Regions from separate parts of the Pseudoalteromonas sp. TAB23 genome, predicted to be linked through region 3. Evidence: predicted binding sites of a transcription regulator. Region 3 holds the regulator's gene; each other region holds the start of a gene.
What was found. The regulator LexA, encoded in region 3, represses DNA repair genes until DNA is damaged. The targets are predictions, from matches to a motif close to TACTGTATNNNNATACAGTA.
Positions count from the first base shown of each region.

Region 1: dinB (DNA polymerase IV) is a predicted target of LexA. The motif match lies at 1,422-1,441, and genes of this name have one in related genera.
Region 2: L654_RS0115130 (S24 family peptidase) is a predicted target of LexA. The motif match lies at 1,669-1,688, and genes of this name have one in related genera.
Region 4: ruvC (crossover junction endodeoxyribonuclease RuvC) is a predicted target of LexA. The motif match lies at 1,004-1,023, and genes of this name have one in related genera.

Region 1 is NZ_AUTP01000086.1:108-3,033, forward strand. It holds partial or broken gene L654_RS0101940 (aldo/keto reductase) at 1-596, opposite strand, end outside; gene L654_RS0101945 (thioesterase family protein) at 606-1,040, opposite strand; gene dinB (DNA polymerase IV) at 1,454-2,506, shown strand; partial or broken gene L654_RS0101960 (leucyl aminopeptidase family protein) at 2,636-2,926, shown strand, end outside.
Region 2 is NZ_AUTP01000249.1:4,126-8,281, reverse strand. It holds gene L654_RS1000000128315 (hypothetical protein) at 45-629, shown strand; gene L654_RS0115135 (hypothetical protein) at 731-1,045, shown strand; gene L654_RS0115130 (S24 family peptidase) at 1,089-1,454, opposite strand; gene L654_RS0115120 (hypothetical protein) at 1,951-2,502, shown strand; gene L654_RS0115115 (hypothetical protein) at 2,503-2,847, shown strand; gene L654_RS0115110 (hypothetical protein) at 3,046-3,903, shown strand; gene L654_RS1000000126970 (helix-turn-helix transcriptional regulator) at 3,949-4,156, opposite strand, start outside.
Region 3 is NZ_AUTP01000292.1:12,621-25,901, forward strand. It holds partial or broken gene L654_RS01000000126385 (chemotaxis protein CheA) at 1-791, opposite strand, end outside; gene L654_RS0118165 (response regulator) at 802-1,164, opposite strand; gene L654_RS0118170 (STAS domain-containing protein) at 1,173-1,445, opposite strand; gene L654_RS0118175 (SCO family protein) at 1,598-2,215, opposite strand; gene cyoE (heme o synthase) at 2,212-3,141, opposite strand; gene L654_RS0118185 (COX15/CtaA family protein) at 3,154-4,143, opposite strand; gene L654_RS0118190 (hypothetical protein) at 4,172-4,666, opposite strand; gene L654_RS0118195 (SURF1 family protein) at 4,656-5,396, opposite strand; gene L654_RS1000000128720 (DUF2909 family protein) at 5,411-5,719, shown strand; gene L654_RS0118200 (cytochrome c oxidase subunit 3) at 5,622-6,497, opposite strand; gene L654_RS0118205 (cytochrome c oxidase assembly protein) at 6,533-7,063, opposite strand; gene ctaD (cytochrome c oxidase subunit I) at 7,063-8,655, opposite strand; gene coxB (cytochrome c oxidase subunit II) at 8,655-9,797, opposite strand; gene lexA (transcriptional repressor LexA) at 10,281-10,898, opposite strand; gene L654_RS0118225 (PaaI family thioesterase) at 11,066-11,506, shown strand; gene L654_RS0118230 (hypothetical protein) at 11,507-11,887, opposite strand; gene L654_RS0118235 (membrane protein) at 12,200-12,925, shown strand; gene L654_RS0118240 (chaperone modulator CbpM) at 13,001-13,281, opposite strand, start outside.
Region 4 is NZ_AUTP01000363.1:21,169-28,959, reverse strand. It holds partial or broken gene L654_RS0124635 (FtsX-like permease family protein) at 1-941, shown strand, start outside; gene ruvC (crossover junction endodeoxyribonuclease RuvC) at 1,072-1,596, shown strand; gene ruvA (Holliday junction branch migration protein RuvA) at 1,599-2,216, shown strand; gene ruvB (Holliday junction branch migration DNA helicase RuvB) at 2,224-3,231, shown strand; gene tolQ (protein TolQ) at 4,212-4,916, shown strand; gene tolR (protein TolR) at 4,903-5,331, shown strand; gene tolA (cell envelope integrity protein TolA) at 5,336-6,262, shown strand; gene tolB (Tol-Pal system beta propeller repeat protein TolB) at 6,272-7,630, shown strand; gene pal (peptidoglycan-associated lipoprotein Pal) at 7,665-7,791, shown strand, end outside.

The DNA of each region.
Region 1 (2,926 bases), on a different contig from region 3:
TCTTTGGCCAAACTTAAAAACTGGCTTATACCCCATGGCGTATCGTCAGATAAACCGCAGTGCTTAATTTTACCTGCTTTAACACATTCATTAAGGCCTTCTAGAATATCAAGCATACTAGCTTGCTGCTCTTGTGTATTTACGTCGGTAAATTTAAGAGTGCCGGGCCACTGTCTGCCAAAGTGCGGGGTAGAGCGGTTTGGCCAATGCAGCTGATATAAATCAATGTAGTCGGTTTTAAGGCGCTTAAGTGAATCGTCTACGGCTTCTATTACCGTTTGGCGCGTAATATTGCCACCATCACGTACCCACGATAATCCATTGCCTGCAATTTTTGTAGCAAGTACCACATCGCTGCGCTTTTGCTGATTACGCGATAGCCAATTGCCAATAATTTCCTCGGTTTTACCATAGGTCTCAGGAGAGGGCGGTACTGCATACATTTCGGCTGTATCAATAAAGTTTACGCCTTGCTCTAGCGCGTAGGCTATTTGTTCATCAGCATCGCTTTGAGTATTTTGTTTACCCCAAGTCATACTGCCTAAACATACTCTTGAAACGTTAATACCACTGCTGCCAAGTGGGCTGTATTGCATGAGAATTCCTTATTGCTCGTCTTGAGAGTAGCTAACTAACGCCGATAAAAGAGGCTCTGCAATTGGCGCTTTTTGGCCTGTTTCAAAATCAAACATAACCACTTTTGAAGTGCCTGTTGTTGTTATAGCGTTTTGTGCGTGACTAAATACGGTGTAATTCATAACAAATCGATCTGTTTTTATATCAGAAATAGTAACGCCGACTGTAAGCGTATCTGGGAATGTAACTGGGCGTTTATAACGAATGTTATTTTCGCTTATTACCGGGCCCACGCCATTAGGGCTTATTGTATCGAACAGATTTATTTTATTTAAGAAGTCGATTCGGGCTATTTCAAAGTAACGTAAATACACTACATTATTTACGTGTTGTAGTGCATCCATATCAGCCCACGCTACGGTGATGTCGGTATGGATAGGGTGCTGATCTTTAAACGTTTGCATTATTTATTGGCCCTTAATTTTAAAGTACTTAGATTATCAACATGGGGTTACGAGCTCAAGGTAATTAATGGCATGTTTTTTTATAAGATGATTGTACCTGTTTAATTTTAGGTCTACAGTTAAATTACACAGACAAACACAAAAACACACAAAGGTAAAAATATGCAGAATATAATTAATTGGTCCTTAGCTTGTTTGGTTTTTATAGCCTCTTTTACCTGTTACGCAATGGGTAACGAATCAGGCGCTATTATTTTAATGTTAGCGGGTTTTTTTTTCGAGGTTATGTTTTGGTTGCGCGGTTATAAAGAGCAAGAAAGTAATAAGCGCTTTTTTTAATAGTTAACTAAGCTTGCTTATCACATTTGATTCTATAATAATGACTGTATAAATAACCAGTTGTTGTTGTGGTGATGAAGAAGTTTATTCACATAGACATGGATTGCTTTTATGCAGCAGTAGAAATGCGAGATAATCCAAAACTTGCATGTGTACCGCTTGCTATTGGAGGCAATAGCCGACGAGGCGTGCTCTCAACCGCTAACTATATAGCTAGAGAATATGGCGTGCGATCGGCTATGTCGAACTATCATGCTAAACAATTATGCCCCGATTTAGTTATTGTCCCAGGGCGCATGGCTGTATACAAAGAAGCTTCAAATCAAATACGTGAAGTATTTAGCCGCTACACAGACTTAATTGAACCACTCTCTTTAGATGAAGCCTACCTAGATGTAACAGACAGCACCGCTTGTAAAGGCAGCGCCACACTTATTGCACAGCAAATAAGAGCCGATATTTACAATGCCACGGGGCTTACTGCGTCGGCAGGTATTGCACCGATTAAATTTATTGCCAAAATAGCGAGTGACGAAAAAAAGCCTAATGGTCAGTTTGTCGTTTTGCCTCATGAGGTCGATGACTTTTTAGCGCAATTACCGCTGGGGAAAATTCCGGGGGTGGGTAAAGTAACGCTCGAAAAGCTAAATTTAAAAGGCTTATATACCGGCAAGGATGTACGTGAAAAAGGCGTTAACTGGATGCAGCAACATGTGGGTAATTTTGGTGTGTCGCTTTATCAAAAATGTGCAGGTGAATATGTTGGTAAAGTATCAACAGATCGCATCATAAAGTCGCTGAGTGTTGAGCATACCTACGAATACAATAAAACAAGTTTGCAAGAGTGCTTAGATGAGCTGCCAAAATTGTTAGACGAATTAGTTTTAAGACTTAATAAGCAGCAATTACAAAACCGTATTAATAAGCTGAGTGTTAAAGTGAAGTTTGCAAATTTTGTAGTGACCTCAGCCGATCAGGCATACCACGAGCTAAACACAGAAATATTTATTCAACTCCTTACTAAGGCCTATCAACGAGGGCTACAACAACCTGTAAGATTACTTGGCATAGGCGTTGGCATTAAAAGCGAGCCAGAACAAAACTTTCAACTGAGTATTCTCGATTAAGCTGTAAAGCCTGTAACCCCAAGTTGCCATTTATTGGCAAGTTGTGTAATTAGCTCATCGCACCTTGCTGGTCTTCAATATTTAAATCGACGATAATAGGGGCTTATGTTTTCTAACAGGACTTTATTTATGGCATACCCTCAAGCGGTTAGTGCAAGCCTTGAATGCACATCTCATGATGCGCTTATTATTATTAGTGATGACTTTTCTCTATTACCAAATAACTCATTACGTGATGCTATTTTAGACCAAGCAAAAGTTGATTCTCGTATTGGTAAACAAGTTACTTTATTAGTGATTGAAAACAAACGCGTTGTACTTGCGCCAACGGGTCCGTTAAATAGAGATTACGACGACGTGCGTCGTTATTTTGATGCTGCTAAATTAGCAATTAACGAAGCAAAAGCGTCGGGTAGTGTT
Region 2 (4,156 bases), on a different contig from region 3:
CAAATTATTAATATAATCTAGCCCTTTAATTTAAGGGCTTTTTTATGTCAGGCGAAAATAAAAATGACGGCTTTGATATAGCCGGCGATAAAAATAGTGGCGTAAGTAATCAAGCTGTAAATATAAACAGCGAGCAAAACTCTAAGATAATAAAATTCAATGTAATAGAAGAACAAGTTTACTTGGGGTTTAAAATTTTTTGTTTTGCAGTTGCCATAGCCCTAGCTGTTTGCTTTTTAGTTACGGGGCTTTGCCTTTCTAAAAAATCATTAGATAGTATTTTAGAGCATCGAACTACTATGGTAGAGGTAAGTAATAAGCCTTTGGAAAAAGTGGAATTAACCAAGGTAACCAAAAATCATAAACCAGCTTTAAAATCAGACGAGAAAATTAAAACTAGCGATAAACAGGTAGTAGAAAGTATGGGTAATAAAATGCTTTACTCAGGATCAATCATAACCTTAGTTGCATTTATACTTGGTACTGGCTTAACTTTATTACTGACAATTGTTAAGTTCTCATTTCATAACCGCCAACAAAATGAAGATAACCCAAATGTAGCGCTTGCCGGACCCGCAAGTGAATTATTTATGGCCTTGGCGAATTATATAAAAAGTAAAATTAAATAAAATAGCCCGCTAACTAGCGGGCTTTTTTATAAGTAAAATTTGCTCAAACTACTTTCCGAACTAAACTATGTTTTTACTTAAATTTAAAGGGACTATTAATAATGACGATAAAAAAAGATTTCAGTGGATTGAAAAAACTATCTAAAAATTTAGAAGAGTTAGGTAATAAAAAATCTATAGCACTAGATGAGTTAATGAATGACACTTTCATATCTAACCATTCTAAATATAAAAATTTTGAGGAACTATTGAATAGTAGCCCTTTCACTGTTGAAACAGCAGAAGACTTTAAAGCAATACCTGATGATGAATGGGATAGTTACATAGGTAAAAATACAGAGTTTGATACGTGGGAAAATATGCAGAGAACAGCATTTAAATACTATGTAAAAGGCGAAATTAAAAAAGGCCTTTAATATAAAGAAGCCCGTACTTAGCGGGTTTTTATATTTAATAAACCTACCCCAATAAATTACTCGTTCTATGCATTCTTATCGACTGGCCAACAACACCTTCAACGTTATATTCATCATGCTCTGTTATTTTAATTGGCGGGTGATCAGGGTTCGCGGATAGTAACTGGTTGTTTTTCAAATCAGCTATTTTGCAAACAAAAAGCCCGTTCAAAACTGCAACAATTACATCACCATGTTTTATTGTGGCTGCGCGTTCTATTATAAGAATGTCGCCATCAAATATACCTACATCTTCCATACTCCTACCACTGGCACGGCCAACAAAAGTTGAATCACTTAAAAAGCTACTATCCAAACTTTTTTCTAACTCCTTTATGCCAGGTCCCACATCAACATTAGAAATAATCACAAAATAAACCACTCAATAAAAATAATTTAAATTAATTTTAGCCCTATTTAAGCCAATATTAAAAAAATGTTCGGAAGATTATTCTATTCTCAGCAAATTACGTAAGTTGTTGCCACCTCTAAAAGTAAAGTAGATTTAGACTAATTCCCAACTACAAAACGGTGTAAATATTTACACAAATAAAGCCTTTCAAATCAAGTTGTTCGAAAGGTTTAACTGTTTACTTATACAGTGTTTTTATTGCTATTATCATTTTTATCATTACAATGAAATTGACTCTTAAACAGAGCGCTTTTAACAGATAAAAGGATTAAGTTATGAACAAGAAAAACAAACACGGTAAATTATTAAATTTATCAGCACAGGTAAGTGGTGGTGAAGATAATCAAGACAATGGCGGTGGTGGCGGTGGTGTAGAGCCACCAAAATTAAACTAAGCCAGCTTAAATTATTAACCAGCTTTATTGCTGGTTAATTACACCACAAAGGAAACCGCATGATTGATTTTATAACTGCAACAGACTGGACAATAAGAGCGTTAGAAGTGCTTATTATTCTTTTTTTGTTAGCAACCCTTAATAAATACCGTCTAGCATTATTTTTCGGCGGTAAAAGCAATCTAAAATCAATTGCCGATCACACAATGCATTCATGCTTTATTGCTGCACTTACAGTGATGGTATTTCACTTTGTAAGCTCAAGCTTAGCTCAATACATAATTACAATAGAAATGAGCAAATTAGCACTAAGGCAGTTTTTTTACTTCACCATGTTTAGTTGCTCAATGGCATTTGTCGTTGCGTTATTTTTCTTACACACAATTAGAAGTTGCACGTTCTCAACTACAGCACGGTTTTGTTTATACTTTGCGTTGGCACAAGCAATATTACAACTAACGCAATTCATCATGCGTGGCCTGTTAGATAACAACCTACTGTCACCTGCTTATAGTTATAGCGTTCTGGCGCTTAATATATTATCGCTTGGCGTTGTTACTATATACCCAGTTAAACAATTTGCTCGTTTACTAACTAAAGAGGGTATTTAAATGCCATTACTCATAGTAATGTTTATCTGCTTAACAATGGCGTTGTGTATAACAGGTATTGCTATAGTGCGCGGCCAAAATACGACAGGCATAGAAACCATACTTAAACACAAAATAAAAAATTATATGCCAGAGGGGACAGCAGCCCAGCAAGTAGATCACGGCGTAGCCTACTCAATAGTAATGGACTTAGGTACAGCAATAGAGCTCCCAGATAACTGGGATAAGATAGAATCAATCAGTGTAGGGCACAAACGCATAACCAACTTTAGAAACCAAGCACTAAAAAGACCAACTAATCTTCCTCCCACGAGAGAACGGCCAGTATTCAAACTTGTAAAATAACCCGCTAATGCGGGTTATTTTTGACCATTCTTTATTTAGCTTCATTTAATTTTAGCTATTTGCCTCATTAAATATCTATACCGATATAAAAAATACATAAATGAATAACAAACATGTATTTTCTTATATGTATATTTACATTACCAAAATAGCAATTATAATGAGAGTGATTATCAATAACATTAAGGATGAAATGTAATGAAGTTTATCAGTAGTTTGTTTTTTGTTTGTTCGACTATAGTTACTTGGTCAGCACAAGCTGAAACAATAAATGGTGCTGAGTGTTACCAGTGTTCAAGTGCAGAGATGCAAAGTGTAGCAAACTCATGGGCTATGAGAAATATTAATAATACATCTGTAGGTGTCGTAAATGCTAAAACGGTAAACGTAGCTGATTTGTATAATAAAAAAATATCAACATATAAAGTTTGGCTTGAGTCTACTCCGCTACCACCACCGAGGCCTCCTGTTGCTGCGCCTCGTTCCACATTAGTAGAAACTTCTGCAGTAGTTCAAAGGTATATGGAGGATGTTAAAAGCTCTATATCATTTTTAAAAGCAGAGGCTCAGTCAACTACAATAAAAGTAGGGGATGGAACAGGTCTTACTGGTCCATGGTCATTTGTAAACTGTGCATATTGCAAAACACAAGTTAATGATCAGTTGAATAGTACTATGTATGCATCTATGCGTTCTGCAGAAGCAACGGTGTTGACAATAGCAAAAGCATTTGGGTTAATTAAAACTGACCTGCCAGACCAATTTATAATTCCTTTTTCATCTGGTAATGGCTACGTAAAAGTCAGCTTAAAATTACTTTCTCAACCGGCTAAAATTGAGGCAACAATTGAAGAAGTTGTCGACGAGAACGGAAATAGCGTACCTCCTTCTGCTAAGGGATTAGACCGTTTAAGAATTATGATCCAATCAGTAGGTAGTGCCAGAGCTATTAATGTAGAAATCAATCAACTCAATTATTTTGTTCCTATACAGACTGGAACAGTTACTATTACGGATTGCAGCGGCATAAATGCACCAGCATGTGGTTCTAATTAGAGTAGATTTTAAAAACACTAAAAAGCCCGCTTAATGCGGGCTTTTTTATGCTGTTTTTTGGCTATTGGCGGGTTTGCTTGCGCGGGAGTCAATTATCGGTTTTAAGTCTTTTAGTAGTAATTTACCGCAGTCGTTAATATCAATCTTTTTATCTGGGTTTACCCTAAACCAATCAAGATGAAAGAACATCATTAGCGATTTAATTGAAGTATCAATAAATTGCTTTTCAAACTCTTCTTCATTTAATAAACCC
Region 3 (13,281 bases):
ATTAAATCGGATGTTTCAAGCTCAACAGCTTTAGATATCTCACCTTGATTAGGTTGTATTTGCTCATCATTGCCAAATAAGCCTCCGCATAATTCAATTTTTATGTCGGCATCGTCTTCTACCCATTCAAATACTTCTTTTATGGCTTTTTCATCATGGCTAGTATCTAAAAAAAAGCGCCAATGTAAAAAGCATTCATCACTACTTAAATCGGTGATTTCTGGAACTTCATCGTAAAATACTGTGGTTTCTAACTCACCTAGCTCTTCAAGCTCACTGATCATATACAGTGGCTCGTTTCCTGTTTTAAATAAATGATGATGGGGTTTAAAGTCTATTTGATAGGTGTTACTACTTGTTTGCTCTTCACAGCTTTGAGGTTTATTCTCTTGTGTTTCGTTTTTCATTCCAAGTACATGTTCAAATTGTACTTTTAACAAATCTGCCTCGGTTAAATCTGGCTCTTGCTCACCTTGAAGTGCAGCAAGTAAAGCGCGCAAGCAATCCACAGCTTTGAGTAATAAATTGACATGCTCGGTACTAAGCTCTCGTTCACCTTGGCGAATTTGATCCAGTAGTGTTTCAAGTACATGAGTAAAGTCAGCAACGGAGCTAAAACCAAAAGTGCCACTGCCTCCTTTTATTGAGTGAGCAGCTCTAAAAATAGTGTTGATAGTTTCTAAATCTTCCTCACCTGGCACTAAGTTTAATAACTCAGCCTCCATGGTATCTAGGCCTTCAAAACTCTCTTCAAAGAAAACTTCAAAAAATTGACTTAAATCTATACTCACACTGCGCTCCTTAGCGAATAACTTTTTTAATTACCGCTAGTAGCTGATCGGGATTAAATGGTTTTACAATCCAACCTGTTGCACCAGCAGCTTTACCCTCTATCTTTTTTTCTAAGCCCGACTCTGTAGTAAGCATCAGTAGTGGTGTAAATTTATAACTAGGTAAAGTACGCAGCTCTCGTATTAATGTAATTCCATCCATTATTGGCATGTTTACATCTGAGATCACGGCATCAAAGTCTTGTTGCTTGGCAATAGCGAGAGCTTCACTGCCATCCTTAGCTTCGGTTACATCAAACCCGGCAGTTTTTAATGTAAAGCTCACCATTTGACGCATCGATGCTGAATCATCAACCGCTAAAATTCTTTTCATATATACCCCTAACTTTTACTTTCGGTTGTTAAGTATTGGCTTAAGCCAAGTTTATTAATTGTATGCGTTAAGGCCTCGCTACTGCCTACCCATATTATTTTGTGCTGTATAGTAAGTAGGTGTTTTTGTAAGGCGCATAAAAGTTGAATTGAGGCAGTATCAGCAGAAATCACATCGTTAATATCAAGACAGATATCATCGTTGCTATTGAGTTCGTGTAGTAAGTCTTGATGTAGTGTTTCAACTTGCGTAATAGCAAGTTCGCTCGGAAGTTTTAGCATTTAGTAAGTGCATTCCCTGTCAATTCAATTCATAACAAAAGCTTAGCCCTAGTTATTAAAATTGCCATAAAATGCTTAATTAAATTTAACCTGTCGTTAAAATACAAAAAAAGGAGCCTAAAGCTCCTTTAAAATTGGTAAAAAGTAAAAAACTAGTTTTTATAGTAATCAGCTATTTTTTTAAACTCTTCAGTTAAAGTCGTCGCATTAATTAATGGCACACTACCTTGTTTAAATTCTGGTTTAAAAATAGCTCTAACGGCTCCATTTTGATCAACCATAGCGACCGAGGCACTATGATCAACAGCATATTCTGATTCACTACTATCGCTAATGGCGTAAATTAAACCAAGCTCTCGAACAACAGGAAAAAGGTGTTTATGCTCTCCCGACACAGCTAAAAAGTCTGGGTTAAAGTAATCTATATATTGCTTTCGTTTAGCTGGTGTATCGCGTTTTGGATCAACCGATAAAAACCAAACTTGTAGCGGATAATCTGCTTGTACATTTTTATAAACAGCATTTAACTTAGCAAGTGTTAATGGACAAATATCTGGGCAGCTTGTGTAGCCTAAAAATACTAAATTCCACTGTCCTAAAAATTGTTGCTTAGTCACTAATTCGCCGCGCTGATCGTTTAGCGTAAAATCAGACAGTGGCTTTGCATTTTCGTAAACTAATGCATCTACATCTGGTGGACTATTTTCATTTGAACATGCTGATAAAAACGAAACTAAAATAACAATTAATCCAAGCCATAACTGCTTCATAAAGGGAGCCATTTATCTATAAATAAGATTACAAAGAGTACCATTAAATGAATAATCGAAAAACGAAATAAGTCCATTGCAGTCTCATCATTTCCAGCAATTTTTAAATTGACCGCCTTATATATAAACACGGCATTTAATACACATGCACCTATCAAATAGATTAATCCAGACATACCGATTAAATAAGGTAATACGCAAACAACAGCGAGTAAAACAGAGTAAGCAACGACGCACGTTTTACAAAAATCGATACCATGGGTTACTGGTAACATAGGGATTTTAGCGCGTTCATAATCACTTTTTCGTGCTATAGCCAGCGCCCAAAAGTGTGGTGGGGTCCAGGTAAATATTATCATTACGAGTAACCAAGGGGCTGCTGCCATTTGGTTTGTTTCTGACACCCAACCTAATAATGGAGGCATTGCGCCAGCCAACCCACCTATAACAATATTTTGCGGCGTTGCACGCTTTAAAAATGATGTATAAACAAATGCATAACCTACCAATGCAAATAACGTTAATATAGCGGTTAAGGTATTAGCCCACACCATCAGCATAATAAAACCAGCAACCCCAATAACAGCTGCAAAACTAAGCGCATGTGTTTTACTTAAACGCCCTTTAGCCACAGGGCGATGACGAGTCCGCGCCATTTTTGAGTCTATCTCGCTATCAACCACATGATTAATAACCGCTGCAGCAGCAGAAAGTAGCCCTATACCTAACAAGCTAATAAACTGTACGACCATACCGCGCCCTACATCGGGAGCCAGCGCTAAACCAACCCAAGCTGTTAGCACCAGCATAGCTACCACTTTAAATTTACTAATTGCTAAGTAGTCTTGCAGCAAACTATGTGTACGCGAAATTAGCGATTGAGTATTAACGGGTAGCAGTATTTTTTTATCAATTATAAGTGCCATCATATTTCCCCTTTATGTGCGTGATTTTAGGTAATAACACAACCTAACCATGCTTAATAACAGTATGGCTGCCATCAAGTTATGCGCCAGTGCAACTCCCAACGGAATATGCCAATGTACTAAAATAAGCCCTAAGCTAATTTGGCAAAGCAGAACAAGTAATACACTCACAACGCAATTTTTAATTTTTTTAGAGTACGCTTGGCTGTATATTTTCCACATAATTAACGCCAGAACAATGCAAGTAACGAGTGCCCAAATGCGATGTAATAAATGAATAGACATACGCGCTTGCTGCGATAACACACCAAACTCATAATTACTGTGCTCAAGTGGTAATTGAAATACGCTACTCAATGAAAACGGTTGTGCGTAATTACACAATGGCAAACCACTACAATGTGGAGCGGCGTAATTTGCAGCCAGCCAACCACCAAGTGCAATTTGGATAATTAATACACTGAGCGCTACTAAACTTAAACCGAAATAGCGTTTTGCGCCGCTATCGCCACCCATAATAGGTTTTGCGGTTAGCCGTAAATATAAAAGCGTTATAAGTGACAAAATACTAAAGCCACCTAATAAGTGGCCCATTACAATAAGCGGCTGAAGGTTCATGGTTACTGTCCACATACCAAGAGCAGCCTGAAACACCACTAGTAGAAGTAAAGCCAAAGGCAATTTAACTGGCGTAGTTGGATATTGGCGTTTTAAAAAAGCCAACACAAATAAACCTAAAATAAGTAAGCCTAAAGCACCTGCAAAGTAGCGATGAATCATTTCTTTCCACGCTTTTGCGGTTTCGAACATCATATCGGGGTAGCTTTGAGTTGCTAAGGCTATGTCAGCCTCATGCTTAGGTACCGTTAAAAAGCCATAACAACCAGGCCAATCGGGGCACCCTAAACCTGCATCACTTAAGCGGGTGTACGCACCTAAAGCAACTACAATTAAAGCGAGTAATCCTGTTATTAATACTAAGTTTTTATAATTTTTATACATCAGATACTCCAACTTAAGCTCAACTTAGTTAGCTAGAACGAGAATAGTTAAGTAATTTTTTTAGATCTTTTAATAACCCTTTTTGTACTAAACGGTTTTCTTGTGGCTCGACCTTAAAGGGATATTCAAGTACCACTAACCCCATATGATCAATTAAATACAAACTTGCAGGATTTAAACTCTGTTGCTCGGTAATAATTTTCCATGGTAGGTTTTTATTGTCGGGACTTCCCATTACAGCCATATCAACCTTGCCTTGGTTTTTACCAAGTGCCACATATAAATTATTAAGTGCATTGAGTTGTTCGCTGCATGGGGTGTTACATTCGTTTGAATAATTAAGTGCGATAGTCCATTGCTTGGGATTATTTTGCGGCCAATTTTTAAGTTTTATTTCTTGGCTTAAAAACTCGCCATTATTAGTAATTGCAGTAGGCAACCAATCAAACTTTAATGCGCCATATGCCAAAATTAATGGGATAGCGCAGCAGCCCACAAACAACACAAGGGGATTATTTTTCATTATGTGTCCTTTTTTTGCTCGCAAAAATAGCCACAACAGCACATGCAACAGCAATTAAAAACCATTGCACAGCGTAGGCATTATGCTTTTGAGGGCTCATAACAACTGCCTCATAATGAGGTGTTGCAATCTCATCACCAGTACCTTGTCTGTAAGCCATAAAATTAATTAATGATTGCTGGCTTTGAGTGCTCAGCATATTCAAGTCGATAGATTGGATTCTTGTAGGTAAGTCGTTATTTGTAGTTTTATCTTCAAGCGTAAAGCTACTTAGGTTATTTTCTTTTATTTGCGCTTTAAGAATAAAAACACCTGTAGGCAGAGTAACCTTTGGCAGTGTATCTCTAGATATAGGCGCTTTTACCCATCCTAAATTAACTAAAATCACTTTTTCTTCGCTGGCTGGCTTTAGTAAAGCAAGTAAATCGTACCCTACTTGCCCGTTATAAACTTGATTATCTAAAAGCCAATATTGGTTTTGTACAAACCGCCCTTTTAACTCAACCAATACACCTGTTTTGTTCCAGCTATCAGGCAGGTTAAGTAATTGAGACCAGCTCACCACACCCCGATTCTGTTGCTTAGCAATAGCGGTTAGTTGCTGCTGTTTTTGCTCACCCCGCTCCAACTGCCAAAATCCTAGTCGCACACACACAAGTACAACAACCACAACCATACAAAGTGTGATTAGTGAACTAAGCTTTTGTTTGTGCCATAAAACTAACTGCATAAAGGGTCAACTCAGTGATTATTAAAATTATTATCGTACTGTTGTTAATATTTATACTTTTTAACTTATTTAGAGCATTGTTTATTATGGTGTCAGGGAAAACTGGGGGACGACCTATGTCTCACTTTTTAGGTCGTCGCGTATTGTTTTCGGTCGTTGTTTTAGTTGTTGTTATTGCAGCGCTTAAACTTAGTTTTATTAAAGCAAATAATTCGCCAATAAACGCTACAGCACATATACAAATACAAACAAACACAGCCACACCACATCAACAAAGTGCCAATACCAAGCAGCTGCTTGAAAAGCAAAATGCTTATCTTTAGTAAAGTGCCCTTTTAATATCCGTAAAAATATTACAAATAAAAGTACCGTTCCTAGCGTTACATGCATGCCATGAAAACCAGTCAATAAAAAGAACGTATTACCGTAAATACCCGCATCTAGCGTTAGATTAAGGTCATTATATGCATGCATGTACTCCTCAACTTGCAGCCCTAGAAAGCAAACACCCAACAAAATAGTAGCGCCTAAAAAAACTTTAAGTGGAGTACGTTTATTGTTTTCCATCGCTACATGGGCAAAATGTAAAGTAACTGAGGAAGTAAGCAGTATTAAGGTATTTATAAGCGGTAAGCCTTGCCAGCCCATAGCTTGAGTAGTTTCGCCAGCAGGTGTTGAAACTAGCGGCCAAACGGCTTCAAAAGTAGGCCATAAAACCTCGTTAGTCATTGCATTATTGCCTGCGCCTCCAAGCCAAGGTACCGACAATACCCGTGCATAAAAAAGCGCACCAAAAAAGGCCATAAAAAACATAACTTCAGAAAAAATAAACCAGCTCATACCTTGTCTAAAAGAGCGATCCATTTGTGCTGAGTACAAACCTTGGTCCGATTCATTAATTACATTTTTAAACCAGCTAAACAACATATACACAAGTACAGCAATACCGGCATAAAGCAGATAAACCCCGCTACCACCTTCTTTACCTACACTCATAACAGTCAAGCCTGCCCCTACTGCAATAAAAAACAATGCAACAGCACCTACAATAGGCCATGGGCTTTGCTCAGGTACGTAATAATGCTCATATTCTTGATTCATTTTATTTACTCCTAGTTTCACACTAGTTTAAAAAGCTAGTTGTTACTTGCCACCAGCTGTTCACTAATATCAAATACGGTATAAGATAAAGTTAATTCTTCAATGTCGCTTGGCAGTGCGGTATCAACATAAAAAAGTAATTTAAATTCAAGTTCTTCCCCTGCTTTTAGAGGTTGCTGATCAAAGCAAAAACAGGCTATTTTGTGTAAATACTTTGCCGCTTTACCTGGTGAGACTGATGGTACAGCCTGCATTACTTTATCTAGGTTGCTGCTATTTTTAGCACTAAACATTACTTCACGCATTGCACCGGGTTTTACCACTACACTGTATTCTTTTGATTTAACTTCAAACGGTGCACCACTTTGTGCGTGAGTAGTAAAGCTAACGCCGACTTCTCGGTTTTGTACTATTTGTGTACTTTGCTCTGCCTGCTCAAGCGAAGGTTTTCCATTAAGCCCTGTTACATCACAAAACACGTCATACAAAGGTACTAAAGCAAAGGCAAAGGCAAACATGCCTATGCAAATAAGTACCAAACGTTTGAGTAGCGGTGCGTGTGTCATTACTTAATTACCGGCGGCGTAGAAAAAGTATGATATGGCGCTGGAGAGTCAACTTCCCACTCAAGCCCTTCTGCCCCTTCCCATACTTTTGCAGGCACTTTATCACCGCCACGCGCGCATTTAATTACCACAGCTACAAACAACAATTGCGATAAACCAAAGGCAAATCCACCAATACTTATGATTGCGTTAAAGTCGGCAAATTGAAGTGCATAATCGGGAATTCGACGCGGCATACCGGCAAGCCCTACAAAATGCATAGGAAAAAACAATACGTTCACACTCACCAGCGATAGCCAAAAATGCCATTTAGCTAGCGTGATATTAAACATATTGCCCGTCCACTTGGGCAGCCAGTAATAGGCCCCCGCCATTATCGAAAATACAGCCCCTGTTACTAATACATAATGAAAATGCGCCACTACAAAATAAGTATCGTGGTACTGAAAGTCAGCAGGTGTAATTGCCAGCATCAACCCCGAAAAGCCACCTAAGGTAAACAGCACAATAAACGCAATACTAAAAAGCATTGGCACTTCAAAAGTTATTGAGCCTTTCCACATTGTGGCAACCCAATTAAATACTTTTACTCCTGTAGGTACCGATATAAGCATGGTCGCGTACATAAAAAACAACTCGCCAGCGACCGGCATCCCAGTGGTAAACATATGATGAGCCCATACAATAAAGCTCAATAGTGCTATGGAGGATGTGGCGTATACCATTGAGGCATAGCCAAAAAGTTTTTTACGAGAAAAGGTAGGTACTATTGTAGATATAATGCCAAAGGCAGGAAGAATCATTATGTATACTTCGGGATGACCAAAAAACCAAAAAATGTGTTGGAACATCACCGGGTCGCCACCGCCTGCGGCATCAAAAAAGCTGGTCGCAAAATACTTATCGGTAAGTACCATAGTGACAGCCCCTGCAAGCACTGGCATTACCGCTATTAATAAAAAGGCAGTAATTAACCACGTCCATACAAATAAGGGCAACTTCATCCATGTCATGCCGGGAGCACGTAAGTTCACTATAGTTACAATCACATTGATTGCGCCCATTATTGAGCTAATCCCCATAATATGTACGGCAAATACAAACAATGCAGTATTATCATTACTGTATGTTGTAGACAGTGGTGCATAAAAAGTCCAACCAAATGCAGGACCCCCACCAGGCATAAATAACGATGCCAATAGGATTAAAAACGCAAACGGTAAAATCCAAAAGCTCCAGTTATTCATTCTTGGCAATGCCATATCTGGCGCGCCAATCATGAGTGGTATCATCCAGTTAGCAAGGCCTGTAAAGGCCGGCATAACCGCACCAAACACCATAATTAAACCATGCACTGTGGTCATTTGATTAAAAAAGTGAGGATCGACCAACTGTAAACCTGGTTGAAATAATTCAGCTCTGATCACCATGGCCATTCCACCACCAATTAAGAACATGGTCAGCGAAAAAATTAAATATAAACTACCTATATCTTTATGATTAGTTGTGTAAAGCCAGCGTTTAAAACCTTTAGCTGGGTGATGAGCATGATGAGCTTCATTGGCGTTAGGTTGTTCTACTATGCTACTCATTAGTTCGCCTCCACTTTGGCATCAAGTGCTGCCTGTATTTGACTCGGTTGAATAACATCACCCGTATCATTACCCCACGCATTACGTTTATAAGTAATAACCGCTGCTAATTGCTTTATAGATAACTGTTTGGCAAATGCTTGCATTGCCGTACCGGGTCGCCCATGGATAACTACATCAATGTGATCTTTTATATCGCCAAGCACTATAGGGCTGCCTTTAAGTGCAGGAAATACACCCGGTAACCCCATGCCAGTAGGCTGATGACATGCAGCACAATTGGCCATATATACTTGTTCGCCTAAAGTCATTAATTCTTCTTTTGGGAGGGTTTTATCAAGTAATGCGGCATCTGCTAATGCTGCTTTTTGTTTAGCTTGCTTTGCATCTGCAAGCCACGTTTTAAAATCAGCCTCAGATTTAGCGACCACCACAACGGGCATAAAGCCATGATCTTTACCACACAACTCAGCACATTGGCCTCGGTAAGTACCTTCTTCGTTTATGTTCGTCCATGTTTCGTTTATAAAGCCGGGATTCGCATCTTTTTTAACTGCAAAATCAGGTACCCACCAAGAGTGAATAACATCGTCAGAAGTCATTAAAAATCGTACTTTTTGATTTATTGGCAGTACGAGAGGTTTATCAACCTCAAGTAAGTAGTTAGGATTTTTATCTGCAAGATTCGCTATTTCATCTTGCGGGGTAGATAAAATAGAGTAGAACTCTACATCTTCACCCATATATTCATAATGCCATTTCCATTGCGAGCCTGTAATTTTAATAGTGAGATCAGCTTTGCTGGCATCTTCCATTGCAATTAGGGTTTTAGTGGCTGGTACTGCCATAGCAATTAAAATAACAAACGGGATTGCAGTCCAAAGTATTTCTACTTTAGTGCTTTCGTGAAATTGGGCAGGTACAGCCCCTTTAGATTTACGGTGATGAATAAGTGCCCAAAACATAATTGCGAACACTATCACCCCAATCACACAACATATTATAAATATGGTCATGTGCAGCTGATATACATTATTGCTTATATCGGTTACGCCTTTGCGCATATTGTATTGGCTGTTAGCCAAAACTGGGTGCGAAAAAACACATAATATAAGCCACAAGGTAGAGGTCAGTTTACCCATGTGACGGCTCCTTTGATGCTATTGCGAATGCAAAGCGAAGAGGCATACGGCTTAAACGCCAATTCGTTATTTTTATTTTTTTAGTCAATCTCATTTAATATTGATTGGTTTTGCTGCGCCAACAACGGGTTTGTGTATATTGTGTGTTCTCAAAACTAAAAAGCTGTGAGTTATTATTAGCTCAGCACATTAATAATTAGCTAAAAAATGAACAACAAGCAAGTTTTAGTATAAAAAACAATCAGGTGATATTGAGTAATTAATAAAAAATCAGTAACCAACTAGGTAACAGTAAGTTCAAAAGATGAGCAAAACAAAGGGGTTTAACGTATTCGGAGGGGGAAAATATAAGTGCAAAAAAGTTTACAGCTTAAATTGTCAGTGAGCTATTTATGCCCTATTTTTAGTGCGAATTTAAAACAAAAAATGCGTACTAATTAGTACGCATTTATAAAACTGCTTGTTTAAAAGCTATTTTTAAAGTCACATCCAATCAGCGTTTCTTATAACGCCAACGGCTAAGCCTTCAATATTAAAAGACTCATTCTCAAGATCTACTTCAATAGATTCAAAATCGTCGTTTTCAGCATGAAGTAATACTTTACGACCCGCTTTCTCAAGACGTTTTACAGTTACGTCTTCGTCTAGGCGGGCAACAATAACTTGCCCGTTTTCAGCGGTTTGAGTACGATGTACAGCAAGTAAATCACCATCCATAATACCAATATCTTTCATGCTCATACCGTTAACGCGTAGTAAAAAATCTGCAGCCGGTTTAAACATTAATGGATCGATTTTGCAGTGACTTTCAACGTGCTCTTGCGCCAAAATAGGTGAACCAGCAGCAACACGCCCTATAAGCGGTAAACCTAATTGCTCTGGCTCTTCTTCTTCAATTAACTGAATACCACGGCTTGCACCTGGTTTCATTTTAATTGCGCCTTTTTTAGCAAGTGCTTTTAAATGTTCTTCAGCAGCATTGGCACTTTTAAAACCTAATGTTTGCGCTATTTCAGCACGTGTAGGAGGCATACCAGTGTCTTTAATAAAAACTTTAATTAGTTCGAGTATTTGAGCTTGGCGGTTCGTTAATGGTCGCATACAACTGGTTTTCCATACAGTACATTTAACTGTGAGTATATACAGTTAAATAAAAATCGCAAATTTAAATTAAGCCTTAAAATAGCCAAAGTAATTTCACTTGTGTACATTTTAGGGATATAACTAAAGCTAGATTTATAAATGATTAAAAAAGCAAAGGAGTCATTATGAGTATTTGGTACCAGCCCATCACTTTAGAGCTGTGCAAGCAGTTAGAACAAGGCATTGATGGCCAAGGAACATTAATGAAAACCATGGGAATAGAAGTCACTGAAATTGGTGATGATTACTTAGTAGCCACTATGCCGGCAATTCCTGAGCATCATAACCCAATGGGAATGGTTCACGGCGGTGCTAACGTTGTACTTGCCGAAACAGTTGCCAGCTATGCAGCTAACTTTGTTGTCGATTTTACAAAATTTTACTGCGTGGGGCAGGAAATTAGCGCAAGTCATTTAAAAGCATCTCGCAACGGCACTTTAACAGCAACGGCAAGAGCGTTTCATATTGGCAAACGTAGTTCAGTGTGGGAAATAAAAATTACAAATAGCCGCAATGAGCTGTGCTGCGTATCAAAAATGACCGCAGCAGTCGTAGAGCGAAGGTAGTTACTTTTCGATTGGGTAAATTGTAATTTCCATACCCGCACCAATCGCAGATATACGCAATAATGTATCTGCATCTAAGGCTTGATTAAAGCACTTAGGTGAAGTGCCTGATTCAAAACCAATATCAAACGTTCTACGTGAACAGCTTAACCATTGTTTTAGCGCGTTACGCGAACACGATTCAATAAGCTCACATATATGGTTTATTGCTTTGTCAGGCGTGTTTACTACACCTGTTGCTTCAATACGCGCTAATTGACGGTATTCGTCTTTGTCATAATGTAAAATCGTCGCGACTTTTTTCAAGTCTGCCACTAGCAAACTAATATCTTGCTTTGATTCAAGCTCAAGATCTACATTTAAAAATTGAATTTCCGACATCGTTTCGTATTTATCCTCTAATAATTTCATTGCAAACTTTAACGCAGTTTTACCGTTATACCAAATCAACTATGCTCTATTAACCACTTTATATAGATATTTCGCAGCTTTTAAGTATTTTTTAGCGTTTAAAGCTAGCTGGATATCAAACACTCAGCTCAATTAACAAATAAGTCATGTTAGCAATTTAAGTGTAATCTTTTTTATTTTTAAATGATTACAGTAAGCTATAGTTTAAACTGCGACAAAATGTCGCAGTAACTAATCCCATTAATGTAATAAACTAGCCTCTAAAAATAATAAGACTAAAACATGAATAAAAAAATATTTAAGTATGCTCGCAAGTTACATAAATGGCTCGGTTATTTGCTCGCATTACAAATTTTAGCTTGGCTATTAGGTGGTTTAGTCATGAGCGCTATCCCTCTTGATAAAGTTCATGGGGAGCATCTTGCAACACGTACTCTTAATAACCCATTTACGCAGGCTGATTATGTTGCCTCCCTTGACGATATTGCATCTCAGGTGGTTAATCCAACACAAATAATTTTTGAGAACTTTTTAACCACACCTATAATTACAGTAATAAATAAAGATGAACAGCAAAGCTTTAACGGTATAACAGGCCGACCTTTTGAGCCGCCAACTAAAATACAAATTACCGCAAATGCTAAAGCACACTTACTTATTGATGATCAAGTGACAAGCGCTGTACTGCTAAAGCAAGGTATGCGAGAAGTTGGATATAAAACCAATGTTTGGCAGGTACAATTTGACGACACATTTAACACAACACTGTATTTGTCAGAAAATAACGGCAAAGTTATCACCGTTCGCAGCACACTATGGCGAATTTTCGACTTTTTTTGGATGTTACATATTATGGATTACGATGAGCGAGAGGATTTTAATAATCCGCTGCTTATTAGTTTTGCAGCAACCAGCGTACTTTTTTGCCTAAGTGGAATATTACTACTTATGCAAAACATACGACTAAAACGATTTATCCGAATTAAAAGTAAGAATAAATCAAAGTAGTCATATTGGTTTTTAAGAACTAGCGCACTCTCACCAAAGACTAAATAAGCCCTAGGAAGTACCCAAGGGCAGATTTTATTCCAAGTGTTTAAATCGACTCAAATGTCGCTTTAACATTTCGTTTTCGAAAATCAACTCATCACGCTCATCCAGCAATTGTAAAACTAAAGCTATTGCCGACCAATCTAACGAAAAGTCATGTTGAATACGGGCCGCTTTTTTAACTAAGGTCACTGCAGATACCGTAAATTGCCACTGCGTAACATGCTTCCCCTCAATTGGAACCGCAATATTGTGCTCAACTAGCTCATATAAAATTGCTTCGCTAATATCACTACTCAAACATAGCTCTTTGC
Region 4 (7,791 bases), on a different contig from region 3:
ATTTAGCTCAAAAAGATATTCAGGTATCAGAGTTTTATCCCACTATTCGTGGGCGCGTAAATGCGGTGAACGGCGAGTTGGTAGCACGTTCTGTATCGCTGCAAGATAATGAGAAAAAAGACGAAGAAGCACGTGCAGGTATTGGCCGCGAGCTAAACCTTACATGGCTTAAAGATGTGCCTGACCAAAATGAAGTAACACAAGGCACGTGGTTTGGTGAGAATGCGATGGCTGAAGCCTCAGTAGAGGAGTCGATGCTTGAGCGTTTAGATGTTGAGATAGGCGATACGCTCACATTTTTAATTGGTTCGCAGTCGTTCGACGCTAAAATTACCAGTGTGCGCAAAGTTAATTGGGCCACGCTTAAACCTAACTTTTTTATTATTTTAAGCCCAGATGTACTTGCAGATTTTCCGGCGACGTATATTTCGTCGGTACGTATAAACCCAGATCAAAAGCGTGACTTTAGCCAGTTATTGCGTACTTACCCTACTATTACAGCGATTGATATTGATAACTTTGTTAAGCAAATACAAACAACTATTTCGCAAGTATCACTCGCCATTGGCTTTGTACTTGCAATTGTTGTGCTGTGTGGCGCGCTTGTACTTATATCGCAAGTGCAAGCTAGTTTAGGTGAGCGTATGCAAGAAATTGTAATACTGCGAACACTTGGCGCTAAAAGCCGATTAATTAAAAACGCGACCTTATACGAGTTTTTATTACTCGGCGGTTTAGCTGGCTTAGTTGCCGCATTTTTTAGTGATATAGCGCTTTTAATTGTGCAGCAACAAATGTTTGATTTAGCAGGTAAGTTACATCCGCATATATGGATTATTGGTCCGGTAGCTGGCGGTGTATTTGTGGCTGGTTTAGGCTATTTAATGATTGCCCGAACACTTAAACAAAATACCCAAGGATTAGTGCGTGCCCTAGGGTAAGCTTAAACTAACATGCTCCTTCAAATGCCCACCTAACACGTGGGCATTTTTGTTTTTCTTTGTACTGGTAATTTATACAGTGCTCTGGCATTATTAGCGTAATTTAAAAATAATAACAATGGAGTGCTGTTTGGCCATTATTTTAGGGATCGATCCTGGTTCACGTTTGACCGGATATGGCGTTGTTGCCCACCAAGGTTCTAAATTTACATACTTAGGCAGTGGTTGTATTAAGTTAGCCGATCATCCTTTTCCGGTTAGGCTTAAAATGATCTACCAAGGCATTACACAGCTTATTGAGCAGTTTTCGCCAGAAACCTTTGCCATTGAAAAAGTATTTATGGCGCATAACCCCGATTCAGCTTTAAAACTAGGCCAAGCTAGAGGCGCGGCGATTGTTGGCGCTGCAATGGCCGACTTACCCGTATTTGAATACTCAGCTAGGCAAATTAAGCAAGCAGTAGTAGGCAACGGTGGTGCAGATAAAACACAAGTGCAACACATGGTAAAAAATATTTTAAAACTACCCGGTACGCCACAGGCCGATGCAGCTGATGCACTTGCTATTGCGATTTGCCACGCTCACTCAGAACAAAATTTAATTAAACTAGCGGGTAGCGCAAGCAAAACCGTTAGAGGACGTTTAAGGAAATAACTATGATAGGCCGCTTAAATGGTATTTTAGTCGAAAAACAGCCACCAGAAATATTACTCGAAGTAAGTGGTGTCGGTTACGAAGTACAAATGCCAATGACCTGTTTTTACGATTTACCAAAAATTGGTGAAAACGCGATTGTTTACACCCACTTTGTAGTGCGTGAAGATGCTCAGCTATTATTTGGTTTTAATAATAAAGTTGAACGTGCCTTGTTTAGAGAGCTATTAAAAGCAAATGGCGTTGGTCCAAAACTTGGCTTAGCTATTTTATCGGGCATGTCGGCAAAGCAATTTGTAAGCTGTGTAAATAACGAAGACTCAACGTCGCTAGTTAAATTACCCGGTGTAGGTAAAAAAACAGCCGAGCGTTTAGTACTCGAAATGAAAGACAGATTAAAAGATTGGGGTAATGATTTATTTACGCCATTTAGCGACAGCGCAGTAATAGAGCCAATGAGCGATGCGACAATAGCTAATAACGCAGCCGATGATGCCGTATCGGCACTGCTTGCATTAGGTTATAAATTGCCACAAGCTCAAAAAGCAGTAAAATCGATAAGCAAACCCGATATGTCTACTGAGGTTCTTATTAGAGAATCTTTAAAATCAATGTTGTGAGTAACCCATGATTGAAGCGGATCGCTTAATTGATGCGACTGAAAAAACAAATGAAGACTCTATAGATCGTGCAATAAGACCAAAACTTTTAGCCGACTACAGAGGCCAGCCTCATGTTAAGCAGCAAATGGAAATTTTTATTGAAGCTGCCCGAACCCGTGGTGAAGCGCTCGATCATTTATTAATATTTGGCCCACCAGGGCTTGGTAAAACCACGCTTGCAAATATCGTTGCCAACGAATTACACGTAAGTATTAAAACAACATCCGGCCCTGTACTTGAAAAAGCAGGTGATTTAGCTGCGTTACTTACTAATTTAGAAGAAGGCGATGTACTGTTTATTGATGAAATACACAGGCTAAGCCCGCAAGTTGAAGAAATACTGTATCCAGCAATGGAAGACTACCAGCTTGATATAATGATTGGTGAAGGCCCAGCTGCGCGTTCTATTAAATTAGACTTACCTGCATTTACGCTTATTGGTGCCACTACGCGAGCAGGCTCGTTAACATCGCCACTACGTGACCGTTTTGGTATTGTGCAGCGATTAGAGTTTTATTGTGTAGAAGATTTATCGCACATAGTAGGGCGCTCTGCACATTATCTTGGTTTAGAAATGTGTGACGACGGCGCAACCGAAATTGCACAACGTTCACGTGGTACACCACGTATTGCAAACCGTTTATTACGCCGTGTACGCGATTACACACAGGTAAAATCTGACGGTACAGTAAATGCCGAAGTAGCTAAGCAAGCGCTTGATATGATTGACGTAGATAAAAGTGGTTTTGATTATATGGATCGCAAATATTTACTCGCCATAATTGAAAAATTCATGGGCGGCCCAGTAGGGCTCGACAATGTAGCTGCAGCTATTGGTGAAGAGCGTGAAACAATAGAAGATGTAATAGAGCCGTTTTTAATTCAGCAAGGATTTATTCAGCGTACTCCGCGTGGTCGAATAGTGTCTGACAGTGCATATCATCACTTTGGTTTACTTCCTAAAAAAGACTAGCCTCATCATATACATTACTTGCTGTGGTTTATTGCGCAGCAGGTAATTGACTTAGTATCCCTTTCTTTCAAATATTTATACGGCTGGTATTTTACCCAAAACCTCAGCACACTGTTGCAAATGTTATTTCAAAATACTTATACACTTTATAGTTAACTGTTAATTCACAGGGCGTTAAGACTCGCGAAGCTATCCTGCGTACCATTCAAACTAGTAACCGAATTACTTATTGTAAAATAGGCAGGGCAATTATTAGTTTATAAATAAAATATGTAGCGCACCAAATTGCAGGCAAAAAAAAGCCCGCAAAAAATGCGGGCAAACAACAAGTTGAAGGAAGTAATCCAGGGAACTACGTTTTACTGAATTTGGTTTTATCCAGAAAGAGTAAAACAATGTAATACGATAAAATATCCTATTACTAAGAACTTGGCTTAATGAAACTATCTCATTCAGTGCGCTAGTTCGGTATGGGAGAATAATACGTAAGATCACCTTTTTATTCAAACTAGAAAATTTGTATTTTCAGATTAGAAAAACTAATTCGGTGAATTTTATTGTTGTTTGAATCTTGCGCGTTAATTAATCGTTAAATTTATAAGTTAATGAAATTTATGGCTTAAGTAATTTCTTTTGATGTGGCTCGGTATTAGTTTTACTGTTACGTGAAGGTAAGGCTTATAGGTTTTGAGTGTTTATGCTCTTATTTTGAATAAACGGCGCATTTTATGACGTTTTACTTATATATTTACGCATATTTATAGTTAGCGAGTTTATTTAAAAGATTAAATAAAATACTGAGGCAAAGGGAAATGCCAACTAAAGCTGTTTTTTAACGTTTTTTGTTGCCTATTCATAGCAATACCGTTGTCAGCTTGAAATGGACTAGATACACTAGATGCAACTTTTGACCGTATAAACGGTCATATTTACACAAATTAACCAATTTGCCGTATTTTGAAATTACTTAGGAGTTTAACGTGGGATCAGGGCTTAATTTTTTAGACCTAATTTTAGAAGCAAGCTTGCTTGTTCAGTTAGTGATGTTAGGGCTAGTTGCCATGTCTGTAATGTCGTGGACAATTATATTTCAGCGTAAAAAAGCAATATCAGATGCACTATCAAATGCTAAGAAATTTGAGCAAAAATTTTGGTCTGGTATTGATCTAAGTAAATTGTATAACGAAATATCGTCACGCAGCGGTCAGTCTCAAGGTATTGAAGCCTTATTTACTTCAGGCTTTAAAGAGTTTGCTCGTCATAAAAAGAATACATTTCAAAGTGCGAGTATTGTTATGGAAGGGACACATCGTTCTATGCGTGTTGCGCTTTCTCGTGAAATTGAAAAAATTGAATCTAGCTTATCGTTTTTAGCAACGGTAGGTTCTATTAGTCCGTACATCGGTTTGTTTGGTACAGTGTGGGGTATTATGAATGCCTTTATTGCACTAGGTGAAGTTAAGCAAGCTACATTACAAATGGTAGCACCCGGTATAGCAGAGGCACTTATTGCGACTGCTATGGGCTTATTCGCGGCAATTCCGGCCGTTATTGCTTATAACCGCTTTTCAAACAGTGTTGAAAAGCTTGAGTCTCACTATATTAACTTTATGGAAGAGTTTGCTAATATTTTACACCGTCAAGCAGCTACACAAATAGAGGCACAAGCGAATGTATCAGCGTAAAAAGCGCCGTCCGGTCGCAGAAATTAATGTAGTACCTTACATTGATGTAATGTTGGTATTACTTATTATATTTATGGCAACAGCACCGCTTATTACACACGGTGTAAAAGTTGATTTACCTAAAATGGAAGAGTCTGATTTAGTTGATACTAAAGATACTCCGCCCATTATTGCTTCAATTGATGCCGAGGGTAAATATTATGTAAGCGTAGGTACTGATCCTGAAGAGCCTATGGAAGCACTTGATGTTGCTGCGGTTATAAAATTACAGTTAATGAAAAACCCTGACGTGCCAGTTATGATCAAAGGCTCGGGTAAGGTGTCGTATCAAGAAGTATTATTACTAATGGATTTTTTGAAAAATGCAGGCGTACCATCAGTAGGATTAATGACTGAATCCTTTGAGGGGAAGTAGCTGTATGAATAGTTCAGTAGTAAAATCGATAGTACTTCATTTAGGAATTGGTGGTTTTTTGTATGCCTCTGCAAACATTCATCCGCCAGCACCTAAAGTAATGGAAGTAACGCTTAATTCGGCTATACCTACGCCAGATAAAGCAGTATCAGCCGTTACAGTTGATCAAAAACAAGTTGAGCAAAAAATTGCTGAACTTCAAAAGAAAGAAAAAGATAAAAAAAGTGCTGAAGACAAACGTATCCGCGATTTAGAACGCAGAGCGGCCAATGCACGTAAGCAACGCGAATCTGAATCTAGGCATATTAAAAAGCTAGAGCAAGAACGTAAAGCTAAAGAAAAAGAAACAGCCGAGGCGCAAGCACAAGCTAAAAAAGCACGTGCCATTGAGCAAAAAGAGCGCGCTAAAGCTAAGCAAGCTGAAAAGCAAAAGCAAGAAGCTGAAAGTGCAGCAAAAGCTGCTGCTGATAAGCGTAAAACCGAAGAAGACGCACTTAAAAAAGCAGAAGCTGAACGTAAAAAACGTGAAGAAGAAGCAAAAGAGCGTGCAGCCGAGGCAGAACGTAAACGCCAGCAAGCAATGCAAGAGCAAATGTTACAAGAGCAACTTGCCAAAGAGCAGGCTGCCCGTAGTAAAATACGTCAACAACAAGTGGTGAGCGAAGTTGATAAGTACCGTGCATTAATTATGGCGCGTATTCAGCAAAACTTATTGATTGATGAAAAAATGAAAAACCAACAGTGCCGAGTAAATATTCGTTTAGGTTTTAATGGTTTAGTAACGCAAGTTAAATCATTAGGTGGCGATAAGTTGGTATGTGAAGCTGCATTAAGAGCAGTGCGCATGGCCGACACATTACCGGTATCTAAAGATAAAGACGTATTCGAACAACTTAAGAATATTAATTTAACAATCAAGCCAGAATTTTAAAGGAATGATATGTTCAACAAAATAAAAATAGCCTGTTTAGTTTTACTGTTTGGGTTTGTGGGTGTTGCTAATGCAGCACTTGAAATTGTAATTACTGAGGGTGTAGACGGTGCAAGGCCCATTGCTATAGTACCTTTTAAGTACCAAGGTGTTGGCCCAATCCCTGAAAAATTAAGCAGTGTTATTGCTGCCGATTTAATGCGCAGTGGTAAATTTAAACCTGTAGATGTAGCGCAGATGCCACAACAGCCAACCAAAGATAGCGAAATTGATTACGCATCTTGGGTTAATAAAGGTGTGGAAGCGATATTAGTGGGCGAAGTTGAGCAGCAAACTGATGGGCGTTACTTAGTGCGTTATGAGCTAGTTGACGTGATCCGCGGCCAAATTACCGGTGGCAACACACAAATGATGAGTAATGGTAAGCTAGTTAAAAGCCAAGATCATATTTTGGAAGCGCGTGAAAGTGTTATTGGTGAAAGTGGTTTTCGCCGTTACTCTCATCGAATCAGTGACGTTATTTATGAAAGATTGACTGGTGAAAAAGGCGCATTTTTAACTAAAATTGCCTATGTAATAGTACGTGATAATGACCCTAAGCCTTATCAGTTAGTTGTTGCAGATTATGACGGATTTAATGAGCAAGTATTACTTCGCTCAAAAGAGCCTTTAATGTCGCCAGCGTGGTCACCAGATGGTACTAAGTTAGCGTATGTAACGTTTGAAAACCGTCAAAGCCAAATTTACATTCAAGATATATACACAGGTAAGCGCGAAATAATAGCAAGCTACCGTGGTATTAATGGTGCACCGCAGTTTTCGCCAGATGGTAAAAAGCTATTGTTAGTGCTTTCTAAGGACAAGACGGGTGCAACAGAAGTTTACATGCTTGACCTAGCTACACGTAAAGAAACACGCTTAACAAATCACCGTAGCATAGATACTGAGCCATCTTGGCACCCTAATGGTCAAGATATTGTGTTTACATCTGAAAGGGGTGGTAATGCTCAGATTTATAAGTTAAATTTAAAAACTGGTAGGTCACAGCGACTCACCTTTGATGGTGATATGAATCTTGCTGGTTCAATAACACCAGATGGAAAAGAATTAGTGATGGTTAACCGTACCAACGGGCAGTACCATCTTGCTAAGAAAGAGCTGGCTACAGGCGCGTTCCAAGTATTAACGAGAACACGCCTAGATGAATCACCGAGCATAGCGCCAAATGGTTCGATGATTATATATAGCACGCTTCATAATAATAAACAGGTACTTGCGCTAGTATCGATGGACGGCCGCTTTAAGGCACGGTTACCTGTGCTAGACGGACAAGTAAAGGCACCAGCTTGGTCGCCATACTTACAGTAATATTACTGGTTTACTCAAAATAGGAATCTACTCAATGAAACTTAACAAAATACTTAAAGGCCTGCTAATTGCTGTGCCAGTAATGACATTAGCAGCTTGTAGCTCATCTTCAGATATTGATGAAGGTGCTGCAAACCAATCAAATCAAGGCGTTGTTGAGC